One region of the Rhodoferax sp. GW821-FHT10B06 genome, then DNA from elsewhere that is predicted to be linked to it. Evidence: predicted binding sites of a transcription regulator. Region 1 holds the regulator's gene; each other region holds the start of a gene.
The links. Region 1 encodes FNR, which switches genes on or off when oxygen is low (the NO sensors DNR and NnrR bind a similar motif). Its sites were predicted from a motif close to TTGATNNNNATCAA; they were not measured.
Positions count from the first base shown of each region.

Region 2: the regulator FNR is predicted to act here: its motif matches at 3,028-3,041, upstream of AC07O2_RS04325 (TraR/DksA family transcriptional regulator).
Region 3: the regulator FNR is predicted to act here: its motif matches at 1,774-1,787, upstream of arcD (arginine-ornithine antiporter).

Region 1 covers NZ_JBWKNO010000010.1:4,508-9,785, reverse strand. The annotation lists gene ccoP (cytochrome-c oxidase, cbb3-type subunit III) at 1-39, shown strand, start outside; gene ccoG (cytochrome c oxidase accessory protein CcoG) at 118-1,488, shown strand; gene AC07O2_RS16005 (FixH family protein) at 1,510-1,782, shown strand; gene AC07O2_RS16000 (hypothetical protein) at 1,795-2,043, shown strand; gene fnr (fumarate/nitrate reduction transcriptional regulator Fnr) at 2,021-2,740, opposite strand; gene hemN (oxygen-independent coproporphyrinogen III oxidase) at 2,887-4,269, shown strand; gene AC07O2_RS15985 (sulfite exporter TauE/SafE family protein) at 4,272-4,979, shown strand; gene AC07O2_RS15980 (AAA family ATPase) at 4,965-5,278, opposite strand, start outside.
Region 2 covers NZ_JBWKNO010000002.1:327,888-333,165, forward strand. The annotation lists gene AC07O2_RS04310 (GMC family oxidoreductase) at 1-388, shown strand, start outside; gene AC07O2_RS04315 (c-type cytochrome) at 388-1,764, shown strand; gene AC07O2_RS04320 (aldo/keto reductase) at 1,851-2,834, opposite strand; gene AC07O2_RS04325 (TraR/DksA family transcriptional regulator) at 3,090-3,458, shown strand; gene AC07O2_RS04330 (hypothetical protein) at 3,460-3,840, shown strand; gene AC07O2_RS04335 (hybrid sensor histidine kinase/response regulator) at 4,041-5,278, opposite strand, start outside.
Region 3 covers NZ_JBWKNO010000003.1:362,284-367,561, forward strand. The annotation lists gene AC07O2_RS07060 (DnaJ C-terminal domain-containing protein) at 354-1,283, shown strand; gene AC07O2_RS07065 (chaperone modulator CbpM) at 1,264-1,602, shown strand; gene arcD (arginine-ornithine antiporter) at 1,869-3,314, shown strand; gene AC07O2_RS07075 (arginine deiminase) at 3,331-4,557, shown strand; gene argF (ornithine carbamoyltransferase) at 4,572-5,278, shown strand, end outside.

The DNA.
Region 1 (5,278 bases):
ATCTGGGGCATGTCCAACAAGCCTGTGGCCAGCAAGTAGGAGCATGGTGTGAACACCGTCGCGCCCCGCAAGACCATTCCCATCGTGCCTGTGCCTGGAGCAGATGCCGATGAGGTGATGGTGTCGCTGTACGCGGCCAGCAAGAAGATCTACCCACGTTCAGTGCAGGGCCTGTTTGCGCGCTGGCGCTGGGCCATGGTGTTGCTGACGCAGCTGGTGTTCTATGGCCTGCCCTGGCTGCAATGGGGTCAGCGCCAGGCGGTACTGTTTGACCTGGAGGCGCGCCGCTTCTACATCTTCTCACTGGTGTTGTACCCGCAGGATTTCATCTACCTGACCGGGCTGCTGGTGGTGTCTGCGCTGTCCCTGTTTCTGTTCACCGCCGTGGCAGGGCGCCTATGGTGTGGCTTTGCCTGCCCGCAGACGGTGTACAGCGAAATCTTCATGTGGATAGAGCGCCATATCGAGGGCGACCGTGCCGCCCGCATGCGCTTGGATGGCGCGCCCATGTCGGCCCACAAGCTGGCCCGCAAGTCGGCCAAGCACGGCGCTTGGCTGTTGCTGTCCCTGTGGACCGGTTTTACCTTTGTCTCGTATTTCACACCCACCTATGCGCTGCTGCAGGAGTCTTTGAGCGGCAGCTTTGGTTCGTGGGAAGTGTTCTGGGGTCTGTTCTACAGCTTTGCCACCTATGGCAACGCCGGCTTCATGCGCGAGCAGGTCTGCAAATACATGTGCCCCTATGCGCGCTTCCAGAGCGCCATGTTCGACAAGGACACGCTGATCGTCAGCTACGACACCACCCGTGGTGAGCCCCGGGGCTCGCGTTCGCGCAAGGCCGACCCTGCGGCCCTGGGCCTGGGCTCTTGCGTGGACTGCACGCTGTGCGTGCAGGTCTGCCCCACCGGCATCGATATCCGCGAGGGCTTGCAGTACGAATGCATAGGCTGCGCCGCCTGCGTGGATGTATGCGATGGCGTGATGGACAAGATGGGCTATGCCCCTGGCCTGATCCGCTTTGCCACCCAGAACGGCATGGCCCAGGGCTGGTCGGGCCGGCAGATACTGCGGCGTGTGCTGCGGCCTCGGGTACTGGTCTACGGCACGGTACTGCTGGTGTTGACGCTGGCGCTGCTGGGCAGCCTGTTGACGCGTACCCCGCTGAAGGTGGACGTGGTGCGCGACCGCGCGGCGCTATCCCGCATTGTGTCCGGTGGCCAGCTGGAAAACGTGTACCGCCTGCAGGTCATGAACGCCAGTGAACTGCCGCAGCGCTACCGTCTCATAGCCCATGGGCTGGACGGGCTGGTGCTGGCCTCGGACGAATGGGTGGACCTGGAGCCGGTAGCCTCGCGCTGGGTGGCGGTGCGCCTGCATATCCCTTATGGTTCTGTCGAACCGGGCTCTTACCCGGTATTCTTCGACATCCAGACTGCGGATGGAAGCACCAAGGTGTCGGAAAAGTCCACGTTCTTTGTTCCCCGCTGACGATAACTCCAGGAGACTGCCATGCCCTCTCATGTATCTGCTACACCGGTGCCGCTGCCATGGTGGCGCTACGGCTATGTCTGGCTGGTGATTTCCGGCCCGCTGGCCGTGGTGGTGGCGGCCTTGGTCTCGGGCTGGATCGCCATCCGCCAGCAGGACCCGGTGCTGGCCCAGGACTACTACCGCCAGGGGCTGGAGATCAATAAGACCCTGGCCGCCCAGGGCCCGCTGGCACCGGCCGAGCAGGGGCGCAACCATGCTGCGTCGCCGCCCGGCTCGGTGCGTACCAAGTAGCCGGAGGGCACTATGCAAAGCTTTAGGGTGGTAGGTGTGGTCTGGCCCGCGTTCCTGGGCGCATGCATACTGGAGATGCTGGTGTTTGCGGTGGTCGATCCCTACAGCCTGCAATGGCTGGGGCAGCCGCTGCCTTTGTCACGCCAGGGCGTGTACAGCCTGGCGTTCTTTGCGTTCTGGGCGGTGGCTGTGCTGGTGGGTTGCCTGACGCTGCTGGTGGGCCAGCCGGTGACAGTGCCTAGAGACAGGGCTGAAGATTGACGATGCGCTTGAGCGCTTCGGTGTCCAGGATGCGGATGTGGCGCTGCTTGACCTCGACCACGCCGTCTTCCACAAATTTGGAGAAGGTGCGGCTCACGGTTTCCAGTTTCAGGCCCAGGTAGCTGCCGATTTCCTCGCGCGTCATGCGCAGGATGAGTTCGGACTGTGAAAACCCGCGCGCATGCAGACGCTGCACCAGGTTCAGCAAAAAGGCCGCCAGGCGTTCCTCGGCGCGCATGCTGCCCAGTAGCAGCATCACGCCGTGCTCGCGCACGATTTCGCGGCTCATGATCTTGTGCACATGGCGCTGCAGGGAGTTGACTTCGCGCGAGAGCTCTTCAATGCGGTGGAAGGGCATTTCGCACACTTCGGCATCTTCCAGGGCCACCGCATCGCAGGTGTGGTGGTCGTTGACGATGCCGTCCAGGCCGATGATTTCGCCTGCCATTTGAAAGCCGGTAACCTGGTCGCGGCCATCTTCGGTGGTGACGGTGGTCTTGAAGAAGCCTGTACGGATGGCGTACAGCGCCTTGAAGGTTTCGCCGTTATGGAACAGCGCCGTGCCTCGCAGTACCTTTCGGCGCACTGCTACCAGGTCGTCAATGCGCTCTAGCTCTTCTTTGTTCAGGCCCAAGGGCATGCACAGCTCACGCAGGTTGCAGTTGGAGCAAGCGACTTTGATTGAGGTGGGGACCATGCGCAGAGTATGAACTTGATGGAGATCAATGGAGCTATTTGATGTATCTCATTGTCTCTGGTGCCATCTGCTGCGGTTTTGATCCACGTCAATGAAACAAGCGTGGCTTCGCGGCACATTCCAGTCATGCAACCTGACTGCCCGCCATGACCCGTGTTTTGCCCGAATTGTTACGCCGTTTTGATGTGCCTGGGCCGCGGTACACGTCCTATCCCACCGCCGACAGGTTTGTCGAGGCCTTTACCTGCGAGGACTATGGGCGGGCCCTGCAGCAACGCAACCAGGGGGCGGCAGCACTGAGCCTGCCCTTGTCGCTGTATGTGCACATACCGTTTTGCGAGTCGCTTTGCTATTACTGCGCCTGCAACAAGATCATCACCAAGCGGCATGAGCGCGGAGCCGCCTATCTGCGCTATCTGGAGCGCGAAACCGCTCTGCACACCGCCCAGCTGGGCGAGCGGCGCAATGTCAGCCAACTGCACCTGGGCGGAGGCAGCCCTACTTTTTTGAGTGACGACGAGCTGGCCCAGCTGATGGCCATGTTGCGGCGCCATTTCGTGTTGGCCCCCGGCGGCGAATACTCTATTGAGGTGGACCCCCGCACGGTGGACGCCAAACGCCTGCAAGCTTTGGCCACCTTGGGCTTCAACCGGCTCAGCTTTGGGGTACAGGACTTTGATGCCGACGTGCAAAAAGCGGTGCACCGCATCCAACCCGCGCAGCAAGTGTTCGAGCTGGTGGAGGTGGCCCGCACGCTGGGCTTTGAGTCCATCAATGTGGACCTGATCTACGGCTTGCCACGGCAGACACCGGCATCTTTTGCACGCACGCTGGAGCAGGTGGTAGAGCTGCGGCCCGACCGCATTGCCCTGTACGCCTATGCCCATCTGCCCGAGCGCTTCAAGCCCCAACGCCGCATTCTGGGCGCTGAGCTGCCGGCGGCGGCCGACAAGCTGTCCATGCTGTCGCAGGCCTTCGACACCTTTTTGGAAGCCGGCTATGTGTACATCGGCATGGACCACTTCGCCTTGCCCAACGACGCGCTGGCCATCGCCCAGCGCCAGGGCCGGCTGCACCGCAACTTCCAGGGCTACAGCACCCAGCCCGACTGCGACCTGGTCGGCCTGGGCGTGTCGGCCATAGGCCGCATAGGCGCCACCTACAGCCAGAACGCCAAGACCCTGGAGGAATACTGCGACCGTATCGACCAGGGCCAGCTACCGGTGGTGCGTGGCCTGGCGCTGAACCGCGACGACCTGGTGCGCCGCGCCATCATCATGGGTCTGATGTGCCAGGGCGAGGTGCAGTTTGAATCCATCGAGCTGGCATTTCTGGTGGATTTCAAAAAGGCCTTCGCCGCCGAGCTGGCTGCTCTGCAGCCCTTGGTGGAGGCCGGCCTGGTGCAGTTGGAAGACAGCGGTATCCGCGTCACGGCCACCGGCTGGTTCCTGGTGCGCGCGGTGGCCATGGTGTTTGACCGCTATCTGCAGGCTGACCGCAACCGCGCCCGCTTCTCAAGAATCATTTGAACATGCAAACGGGCCTGGCCTGGACCGCACTGCTGATGGGCCTGGCCGGCGGTCCGCACTGCGCCGCCATGTGCGGCGCAGCCTGTGGCAGCCTGGGCCGTCTGGCCGGCGCGCAGCGGCCCTGGCTGGGCATGCTGCAGCTGCAGGCCGGGCGCCTGGTGGGCTACAGCCTGGCCGGTGCGCTGGCGGCCTGGGCGGCCGACAACCTGGCCTGGCTGGCTCGCCAGTCAACCGCGCTGCAGCCGCTGTGGACCCTGTTCCATGTGGCCGTGCTGGTCTGGGGCGGGACTTTGCTGGTTTTGGCACGCCAGCCGGTATGGGTAGACGGCATGGGCCGCAAGCTGTGGGCGCGCCTGCGGGCGAGCTCCGGCGGATATGGCTGGGCCTTTGGCGTGGGCGCGGCCTGGGCCTTCATGCCTTGCGGCCTGCTGTATTCGGCCCTGCTGGTGGCGGCCCTGAGCGGCGGGCCACTGGATGGCGCTCTGTGCATGGCCTTGTTTGCTGCAGGCAGCGCCATCACTCTTATGGCCGGCCCCTGGCTGTGGCTGCGCCTGCAGGCCTGGCGCAGCCCAAAGCACAAGGAGTGGGGCATGCGCGCGGCAGGTGGCGCCCTGATGGCCGTGGCCTTGTGGGCCGTGGTGCACGACATGGATCCGCGTGTGGCCGACTTTTGCCGCAGCCTTGTATCTATTGGCTTACCTGCGCAATAAAACCTGGAGCATTCGTTCCCGATTTAGAAGAAAGTCTCGTGTGACCTGAAAGTGTTCTGTGTCTTCGTAGGCGATGGGGGATACACCTTCTTGGCCGCAACGGTAGATGCGGGCATCCGGGTAGGCCATAAGGATGGGCGAATGGGTGGCGACGATGAACTGAGAGCCTTGCAGCACCAGGTCGTGCATGCGTGACATGGCCGCCAGTTGCCGTTGCGGTGACAGGGCTGCTTCGGGTTCGTCCAGAAGGAATAGACTTTCACCACCGAATCGCTCGGTCATCAGCGCCATAAAGGACT
Region 2 (5,278 bases), on a different contig from region 1:
GCTGATGCGCTTCACCTTCGACTGGAAAGACAACGACATCAAGATGAGCCGCTACGTCACCGGCGAGATGCTGAAAGTGGCCAAGGCCATGAGCCCGCATTCCATCAAGGTCAGCCAGAAGAACTTTGGCGACCACCTGGACCTGCGCGCCTACCAGACCACGCACTGGGCCGGCGGCGTGGCCATGGGCGAAGACCGCAGCACCAGCGTGCTGAACCGCTATCTGCAAAGCTGGGATGTGCCCAACGTGTTTGCCGTCGGCTCTGGTGTGTTCCCCATCGGCATCGGCTACAACCCGACCGGCCTGGCCACCGCACTGACCTACTGGGCCGCCAAGGCGATACGTGAACAGTACCTGAAAGACCCTCGCCCCCTGGTGGACGCATGATGGCCCGCCCCACCCAGCGCCCCACCCTGCTACTTGCTGCCGCACTGGCTTTGGCATTCAGCGCCAGCGCAGCGCAGGCCGCTGCCCCTGTCGATGCCCAACTGCTAGCCAAGGGCGCCTACCTGGCCCGCGCCGGTGACTGCATCGCCTGCCACAGCGCCACACCGGACAAGCCATTTGCCGGCGGCCTGCCCATGTCTACGCCGGTGGGTGCCGTCTACTCCACCAATATCACGCCGGACAAAACCGCGGGCATCGGCGACTGGAGCTATGAAGACTTCGCCAAGCTGATGCGCACCGGCGTTACCAAGGCCGGCTACACCGTCTACCCGGCCATGCCCTACCCGTCTTTCTCGCGCCTGGGCGAAGACGATCTGCAGGCGCTGTACGCCTATTTCATGCATGGCGTGCAGCCCGACCCCACGCCGAATAAAAAGGCCGACATTCCCTGGCCGCTGTCGATGCGCTTCCCACTGGCACTGTGGCGCATGGTGTTTGCGCCACAGCCGGCCCCCATGAGCGTGCCGCAAAGCCCGCAGCCGAATCTGCTGCGCGGCGCCTATCTGGTGCAGGGCCTGGGCCACTGTGGCGCCTGCCACACGGCGCGCGGCGTGGCCTTTCAGGAAAAGGCTCTGAGTGATACCGGCAACAGCATCTACCTGGCCGGCGGCGGCGCGGTTGACGGCTGGGTCCCACCGTCCCTGCGCAACAGCCACGGCGGCGGCCTTGCAAGCTGGAGCGGGCGTGACATCGTGGATTTTCTGAAAACCGGACGCAACCAGCGCAGTGCCTCGTTTGGTGGCATGAATGACGTGGTGGCGCATTCCACCCAGCACCTGACCGACGCCGACCTGACCAGCATCGCGCTCTACCTGAAGTCCTTGCCCACCAGCGCACCCGCGCCAGCACCGTATGTGGCCGACCCGCGCGTGGCGCAGGAGCTGCACAACGGCGTGGTGAACAGCCGCGGCGCACAAATCTACCTGGACCGCTGCGCCGGCTGCCACCGATCCGATGGCCAGGGTGCTGCCAAAACCTTCCCTGCATTGGCCGGCAATGCGCTGCTACAGACCGCAGACGCATCAAGCAGCATCAAGATCGTGCTGTCCGGCAGTGCCATGCCCGCCACGCAGACCGCGCCCTCGGCCTTCACCATGGCGCCGTACGCCGGGCTGCTCAGCGACGCCGACATCGCCGACGTCGTCAGCTTCATCCAGACCAGTTGGGGCAACCAGGGTGGTGCGGCCACAGCGCGCCAGGTGGCTGCCCTGCGCAAGACATCGCCGCCCGTGCAAGCCGCGACCGTGGCCACGTTTGCGCCGGGCCGGCCGGACACCTTGGCGCCGCGCCCGGCAGCCAGCAGCGCTGTGCCTTAAACATTCAAAGGGAATCGGGCTCTAGCGCAGGTAGAACCTGCGCTAGCAGCTACTCTTTCAATAGCATGCGTTAACCGCACCAATGCTTACCAGCGCTGGTGCACCAGCGGTTTGGCAAAGCGCTCATACACACCCGCGATGGCCTGCATGGTGCCGTCGGTCAGCGGCGGCAAGTCGGCGGCGGCCACGTTGTCGGCCACCTGGGTAGCGCGCTTGCCACCGGGAATGGAGCAGGTCACAGCCGGGTGCATCTGTATCCAGCGCAGCGCCATCTGCGGCATGCTCTGGCCCGCGGGCACCAGGGGTCGCAGCGCGTCCACTGCTTGCAGGCCCACGTTGTAATCCAGCCCAGAGAAGGTTTCGCCTTTGTCGAAGGCCGCGCCCTCGCGGTTGAACTGGCGGTGGTCGTCCGCGGCGAAAGTGCTGTCCTTTGTCAGCTTGCCACTCAGCAGGCCGCTGGACAGCGGCAGCCGCGCGAGAATGCCCACGCCGCGCTTTTGCGTTTGTTCAAACAGCAGCTCGGCCGGGCGCTGGCGGAAGATGTTGTAGATGATCTGCACCGACTGCACGCCGGGGAATTCAATCGCCTTCAGCGCCTCCTCCACCTTCTCCACACTCACGCCGTAGTGGCGCAACTTGCCCGCCTTCACCAAATCGTCCAGCACGCCAAACACTTCGGGCATATAGAACACCTCGGTTGGCGGGCAGTGCAGTTGCAGCAGGTCCAGCGCCTCGGTGTTCAGATTCACCAGGCTGCGCTCGACAAAGGCGGTCAGGTTTTCGCGGTTGTAGCCAGCCGCCACATGCGGGCTCAGGCGGCGCCCCGCCTTGGTGGCAATGTAGAAGGGTTCGCTACGCTCGCGCTTGAGCTGGGCCAGCAGCCGTTCGCTGCGGCCATCGCCGTATACGTCGGCGCTGTCGAAGAAGTTCACGCCCATATCCAGCGCTTTGTGCAGCGCGCCCATGGACTCTGCGTCATCCACATCGCCCCAGGTGCCGCCAATGGCCCATGCGCCGAAGCTGACGGTCGAAATATTCCAGCCGGTGCGGCCGAGAGGACGGTATTGCAAGATGGGTCTCCTTGTTGGTTCGGGCGGCAAGTATCGCACCTTGGGCCATTTAGTGCGACGTTTCAACAATAGACCCTAAAGCCTGGTTAACGCTGGCAAACACTGCGCAGACAGCTACGTTTTAGATAGCAAACAGCCAATGCCGCCAGGCGCCTCCGCGCACGACTGCAGCCTGTGGCTCTTTCGCCATGCCTTGATCTGCATCAGTGTGGCCCCAGGTGCATAGGAGGACCATCAGGTCCAAGGAGTCCCACCATGCAACACCTCACCCCGGAACAACGGGCCACCCTGAACCGCGTATTGCAAGAACGCCGCCGTGCGCTGGAGGGTGAATTGGCCGACCACCGGCAAGATCTGGCCGCATTGGCCCCAACGCTGGCAGAGCGCCCACAAAACAGCAGCGCCTACCCGGCCAACGCAAACGACCGCGAGGTCGAAGCCGCTTTGTCCGATATGGACTCGGCTGAACTGGCTGCCGTGCAGCGTGCCCAGCAGCGCCTGCAGGACGACAGCTTTGGCATCTGCGTGGACTGCGCACAACCCATCCCGTTTGCTCGTTTGATGATTGAGCCCGAAGCCCTGCGCTGCGTGGCCTGTGCCTCCATTTTTGAAAGGAAACTTTGACATGCCACTATTCCACGCCGTAGTCTGGACCGACCACCAATCCGCCCAGGTCATCCAGTTCGATGCCGAGCAGGTGTTACCGCAAAAGCTCCACTCCCACAGCTACGACACCGCCCAGCACGGCAGCGCCGTGCGCTCGCAGCACGAGTTCTTTGGCCATGTATGCGATGTGCTGGACGGCATCAGCCAGGTGCTGGTCACCGGCTCACATACCTCCATCGCCGACTTTCGCCACTATGCCGACAAACACAAGCCCGCGACCGCGCAGCACATCATCGGCTATGAGATAGTGGACCACCCCACGGACAAGCAGCTTGTTGCCCTGGCCCGCAAGGCGTTTGACAAACACAACCTGATGGACGGTGTGCCTACTGCAGGGTGAAGCAGGGTGAACTGCCACGCCCCCTCCGGGGTTGGGAGCGGCTAGGTCATACCGACCCGATTCCGACATGGGCAGCGCCAACGTAATCTACGGTGGTGCAGCCATGCCCAACGGGCCCCCATGGGCAAGCCTTAGCAACTTGATGAATATTGGCTAATTCACCAGCGGCTGGAATTCAACCCGGCAAACACTCAACTCCATCAAAGTGTGCTGTTGCTAGTGGGAACAAGTTTGATCAGCGCTCCGCGCAGCTCCCTGAGCCTGGGCGGCTTGCTCAGCACACAGTCCACGTTCGCGGGTCCAACGCCGTCAGAAACCAATCGCTGCCCCCAACCCGTCAGCAATATCACGGGCGTTGACGGCGACAAATATTTGATGGCAGTTGCGACCTTATGCCCATCTACATAAGGCATTCCAAGGTCCGTAATCACAATCGCGAATGACTCGCCCTGCTCCTGTGCACTATGGAACGTATTAATGCCGGCTTGACCACCATCAGCAGAAACCACCGTATGCCCATCAAACGCCAAAATATCGCGCAGCGATCTCAGCACCAAAGGATCGTCGTCCACGATCAGTATCCGCAAATGTGACGGCGCACTCTTTTCGTCGGCATGAGATGCAGTTTCTGCAACATCTGAAGGAACAAGAAAGCCCAAACGCACAGTTGTCCCGACGGCCAATTTCGACTCCAATTCGACGCTGGCGCTGTGCCGCTCCACCATGCCATAGACCATTGCCAGCCCCAATCCTGTTCCACGCTCTCCTTTTGTCGTGAAAAATGGCTCCAAGCAACGTTTACGCGTATCCTCATCCATCCCGATCCCAGAATCGCTCACTTCGATAAACACATGTCTTGAGACGATCTGCCTATCCCGGTCCTCAACCCCCGCAACCCTGGTGCGAAGTGTCAGCGTGCCACCATCAGGCATTGCATCGACCGCATTGAAAATAAGATTCGTCAATGCCTCCCGTATTTCACCCTCGACTCCCATAAAGAAAGGAAGATCAGGGTCAAGTTCGGTCCGCAGCTCAATCACAACACCCCGTTGCTGTGGCATATCGCTCCAGCGCGCTCGCGTCAGGTCGGCCACCTGCTGGATCAGGAGATTGGCGTTTACCGGACTCAAAGTTAGCTGCGTTTCACGTTGCCGATAAAACTCCCTCATCCGAGCGACCGTTGCGGCCACATCGTCAATGGCCCGCTGGATCACCTCCAAATGGTTGCGGCCACGGTTGCTCAGGTTGGGCTCAGTTTCCAGCAGCAATTCCGTGTATAGCGCGATTGGAGAAATAGCATTATTGATATCGTGCGCAATCCCACTGGCCATTTGACCCAGCGCACGCAACCGTTCTTGCTGCATCACCGATTGCTGCGTCTGACGTAGATCGTCATAGGCTTGCTGCAAAGCGGTATACAACTGCGCTTGGTTGGCAG
Region 3 (5,278 bases), on a different contig from region 1:
CTGCCCCCTTGCTGTGGATGTGCAGTGTGTAGACAAATGCTCTATGCGCAGCACCCTTGCGCCCACCACCATAGTGGCGCAGGCACAGCTTGTTATGTCATCTGCTGTCAATCATTGACTCTGCGTTGCCCGGCTACAGAGATAGCTGCTGAACTTCCACAGCTGCAAGTTCCAAGCAAAACCTTGACATAGATCAGCCTGTCCGGCGCAGATGCGGACACCATGGGAATGGGTTTCTGCGGCCATACATTCGCCGTGCACAAGCCGGCCAGCAACGCGGCAACCTAAGGTTCGGGTACATGGGTGCAGAACACCCGGCCCATGAATGCGTCTTTTACGTAAGGCCACCCGCTATGCAATACAAAGACTACTACGCCACGCTGGGCTTACCGCGCGATGCCAGCCTGGACCAGATCAAAAAGGCCTATCGCAAACTGGCGCGCCAGACCCACCCCGACGTCTCCAAGGCAAGCGATGCCGAAGCCCGCTTCAAGGATGCCGCTGAGGCCTACGCCACCCTCAAGGACCCCGAGAAGCGGGCCGCCTACGACGCGCTAGGCCAGCCACCGGCTGGAGAAGAATTTGCACCACCACCCCAATGGCGGCACGAACATGCGGCAGATGCTGCATCGTTTGACGACATGGACCTGGCCGACCTGCTGGCGGCCATGGGCCACGGCCGCCGAGGATCGGCCCGCGCACCTGTGGCCACACCCGGCCATGACTATGAAAACACGGTACAGATCAGCCTGGAGGACGCACACCGGGGCTGCACACTCAACCTGAACCTGGCTGATACCAGTGGCACGCGCACATTGGAGGTCAGCATCCCACCCGGCACGCGCGAGGGCCAAAAGCTCAGGCTGCGCGGCAAAGGCGGCAAGGGGCGCAACGGTGGGGCCGATGGCGACATCTACCTGCACATCACGCTGGCGCCCCATCCCTTGTTCCGCCCGGACCACCACGACCTGTACTTTGACCTGACGCTGACTCCGTGGGAAGCGACCTTGGGTGCGGAAATCGAGGTGCCCACGCTGGACGGCCCGGTGTTGCTGACCGTGCCGCAAGGCACCCGCTCAGGCCGCAAGTTGCGCTTGCGAGGCCGGGGCCTGTCCCAAGGAAAAAACGGGTTCGGCGACCTCTATGCACTTGTCCATATTGAGGTACCCACCACGCTGTCGGACCGGGAACGCGAGCTGTATGTGGAGCTGTCGCGCATCTCCCATTTCAATCCACGCCAAACGCCACCCAAGGAGTCACACCATGAACCTCACCCTCGTTGAATGGGTCTGGCTGGATGCCAGCGAGACCATGACCCTGGCCGAACTATCCCGCTGCTGCGGAATGGGCACCGCCGACCTGGAAGAGCTGATCGACTACAGCGCCCTGGTGCCGCTAGCCCCCCTACAAGCCGCCCCGCAAGAGTCCGCCTTCAGCGCCGAATGGGTGGCCCCGCTACGCACTGCGGCCAAATTGCGCAAGGACTTTGACCTGGACCTGTTCAGCGTGGCCTTGCTGCTCGGTCACCTCAACCGCATCGAGGCGCTGGAGCGCCAAGTGCGGTCGCTGCAGGCCCAATTGCCGTCCCACGCCCTTGCTTAGTGCGGCGTCGTGCAGTATCAATAAAGATAGCTATCCACGCAGACAGAATAAGCGCTAGAGGCTTAAATGGCTTGCAACAACCTGATCGGGAAGCTGCTCCTGCAGGCTGGCACTTCAAGCCCGCAATCCAGCTTGCATAAGCGGTCTAACTTGCAGTACCCGCGCGAAACATTGACATAGATCAGCCGACCCGATACCGGTCTGTACAACATTAGTGCAAGCGCCGAACCAGGCCCGATCCTCCCATCCATGCAAGAGATAACACCATGAACGCTGCAACACCAAGCCCGCTTGTACAGGCGCGCGCGCCAGGCACCTTGGGCCTCGGCCTGCTGGTGGCGCTGGTGGTGGGCTCCATCATTGGCAGTGGCATCTTCGGGTTGCCGCAGAACATGGCGGCGGGCGCCGGTGCAGGAGCCATCCTGTTGGGCTGGATCATCACCGGTGTAGGCATGCTGACCCTGGCCCGCGTGTACCAAATCCTGTCGCTGCGCAAGCCGGAGCTGGACAACGGCGTCTACGCCTATGCCCGGGCCTTGTCGGGCGAATACGTGGGTTTCAATTCGGCCTGGGGCTACTGGATCAGCGCCTGGATTGGCAACGTGGGCTATCTGGTAGCGGCCTTTGGCGCGCTGGGCTATTTCTTCCCGGTACTGGGCGAAGGCAACACACCCGCCGCGGTGCTGGGCGCTTCGGTCGCGCTGTGGGTCATCCATGCACTGGTGCTGCGCGGCATACAAGGTGCAGCGGTGCTGAACGCCGTGGTCACGTTGGCCAAGGTGGTGCCGCTGCTGCTGTTCATCGTGCTGGTGGCCATGGCCTTCCAGGTGGATACCTTCCGGCTGGACTTCTGGGGCGATGCCAAGCTGGGCTCGGTGCTGGACCAGGTCAAAAGCACCATGCTGGTCACCGTGTGGGTGTTCATCGGCATCGAAGGGGCCAGCGTCTATTCAGCGCGTGCGAGCGACCGCAAAGATGTGGGTCGCGCCACCGTCATCGGCTTTTTGCTGTGTTTGCTGCTGCTGATGGCGGTATCGCTGCTGTCGCTGGGCATCACCACCCAGCCTGAATTGGCCGCGCTGAAAAACCCGTCCATGGCCGGCGTGCTGGAGAAAGCGGTAGGCACCTGGGGCGCGGTGGCCATCACCCTGGGCTTGATCGTTTCGGTTGGCGGTGGCTTCCTGGCCTGGACGCTGCTGGCGGCGGAGTCGTTGTTCACCCCTGCAGGTGGCGGTGTCATGCCATCCTGGTTGTCCCAACAAAACAGCAAAGCCGTACCCGCCAACGCGCTGTGGCTGACCAACGGCATGGTGCAGGTGTTTTTGCTGGTCACGCTGTTCTGGAAGGCGTCCTACCTGGCGCTGATCTCGCTGTCCACGGCAATGATTTTGGTGCCCTATCTGTTCAGCGCCGTCTACGGCCTGGTCCTGACCTGGCGCGGCGAAGGTCCACGGGCTGCACAGCACCGCAGTGACATCGCTATCGCCGCTCTAGCCACGGTGTATTGCGGCTGGCTGCTGTATGCCGCTGGGCTGAAGTACTTGCTGCTCAGCGCCCTGCTCTACGCACCGGGTGCGCTGCTGTACATCGTGGCCAAACGCCAGCGCGCTGAAAAAGCCTTCACCCCCTGGGAATGGCTGGTACTGGCGCTGCTGGTGGCGCTGGCCCTGGTCGCCGCCTACTTGCTCAGCGTGGGCCAACTCAGCTTATAGAACCGGACGCATCACCATGATAACCCTGCCCAAAGGCCTGTACTCCGAAGTTGGCCGCCTGCGCAAAGTGCTGGTCTGCCGCCCCGGCCTGGCGCAAAAGCGCCTGACCCCCGCCAACTGCCACGAGCTGCTGTTTGACGATGTGCTGTGGGTGGCGCAGGCCCGTAACGACCATGACGCCTTCACCTCGGCCATGACCGAGCGCGACGTGGAAGTGCTGGAACTGCACGACCTACTGGCCGATACAGTCGCCATCCCCGCCGCACGCACCTGGCTGCTGGACCGCAAGCTCGGCCCCAACTTCGTAGACGCAGAAACTGCCGCGCAGCTGCGCCCCTGGCTGGAGACATTGCCACCCGCGCTGCTGGCCCAACACCTGATCGGCGGTGTAGCCCGGGCCGAGCTGCCGTTTGAGATGGACGGCCTGCTGGCCTGCTGCGCCAGCCCCGCCGATTTTCTGCTGCCGCCGCTGCCCAACACCTTATTCACCCGCGACAACAGTTGCTGGATTGGCACGGGTGTGGTGCTCAGCCCCATGTACTGGCCGGCCCGGCGCCAGGAAACGCTGCTGATGGCGGCGGTGTACCGCTTCCATCCCACATTTGCAGGCAGCGTCACCGAATGGTGGGGCGACCCGGATACAGACCACGGCCTGGCCACGCTGGAAGGCGGTGACGTGATGCCGGTGGGCCACGGCGTGGTACTGGTCGGCATGGGCGAACGCAGCTCGCCACAGGGCGTCAGCCAATTGGCCCGGCGCCTGTTCGCACAGGGTGCGGCCACCCACGTGCTGGCCGCGCAACTGCCCAAATCACGCGGCGCCATGCATCTGGATACCGTGTTCAGCTTTTGCGACGTGGATCTGGTGACGGTGTTCCCCGACGTGGTGGATGCCATCCGCGTGCACAGCCTGCGCCCCGGCAAAACCGAAGGCACGCTAGATGTGCGCACCGAAACACAGCCCTTCCTGGATGTGGTCGCCGCCGCCATCGGCCTGCCCCGGCTGCGCAGCGTAGCCACCGGCGGCGACAGCTATGAGGCCGAGCGCGAACAGTGGGACGACGGCAACAACCTGCTGGCCCTGGCCCCGGGCGTGGTCATGGCCTACAACCGCAATACCTACACCAATACCTTGCTGCGCAAGGCCGGGGTGGAGGTCATCACCGTGCCCAGCGGCGAGCTGGGGCGCGGGCGGGGCGGCAGCCACTGCATGTCCTGCCCCATCGAACGCGACCCCATCTAACCAGAGAAACCCCCATGGCCTTCAACCTCCGCAACCGCAGCCTGCTGACGCTGCAAGACTTCAGCCCCGACGACATCCGCTACCTGCTGGACCTGGCCGCCGACCTGAAACGCGCCAAGACAGCCGGCACAGAACACCCTAGGCTGCAGGGCAAGAACATCGCGCTGATTTTTGAAAAAGCCTCCACCCGCACCCGCTGCGCTTTTGAGGTCGCGGTGCACGACCAGGGTGGCCACGTGACCTACATCGACTCGGTAGGCTCGCAAATGGGCCACAAGGAATCGCTGAAAGACACGGCCCGGGTGCTGGGCCGGATGTACGACGGCATCGAGTACCGCGGCTTTCACCAGAGCGTGGTGGAAGACCTGGCGCGCTTTTCCCATGTGCCGGTGTGGAATGGCTTGACCGATGAAGCCCACCCCACCCAGGTACTGGCCGATCTGCTGACCATGCAGGAGTTTGGCGAAAAGCCGCTGCACGAGCTGTCATTCTGCTACCTGGGCGACGCACGCTTCAACATGGGCTGTTCGCTGCTGATTGGCGGCACGCAGATGGGCATGGACGTGCGTATCGCCGCTCCGCCAGAGCTGCAGCCACCGGCAGCACTGGTGGCACAGATGCGCGAGTTGGCCCTCAGCACCGGCGCCCGCATCACCCTGGAGACCGACCCGCTCAAAGCCGTGGCGCTGGCCGACTTTGTCTACACCGATGTGTGGGTTTC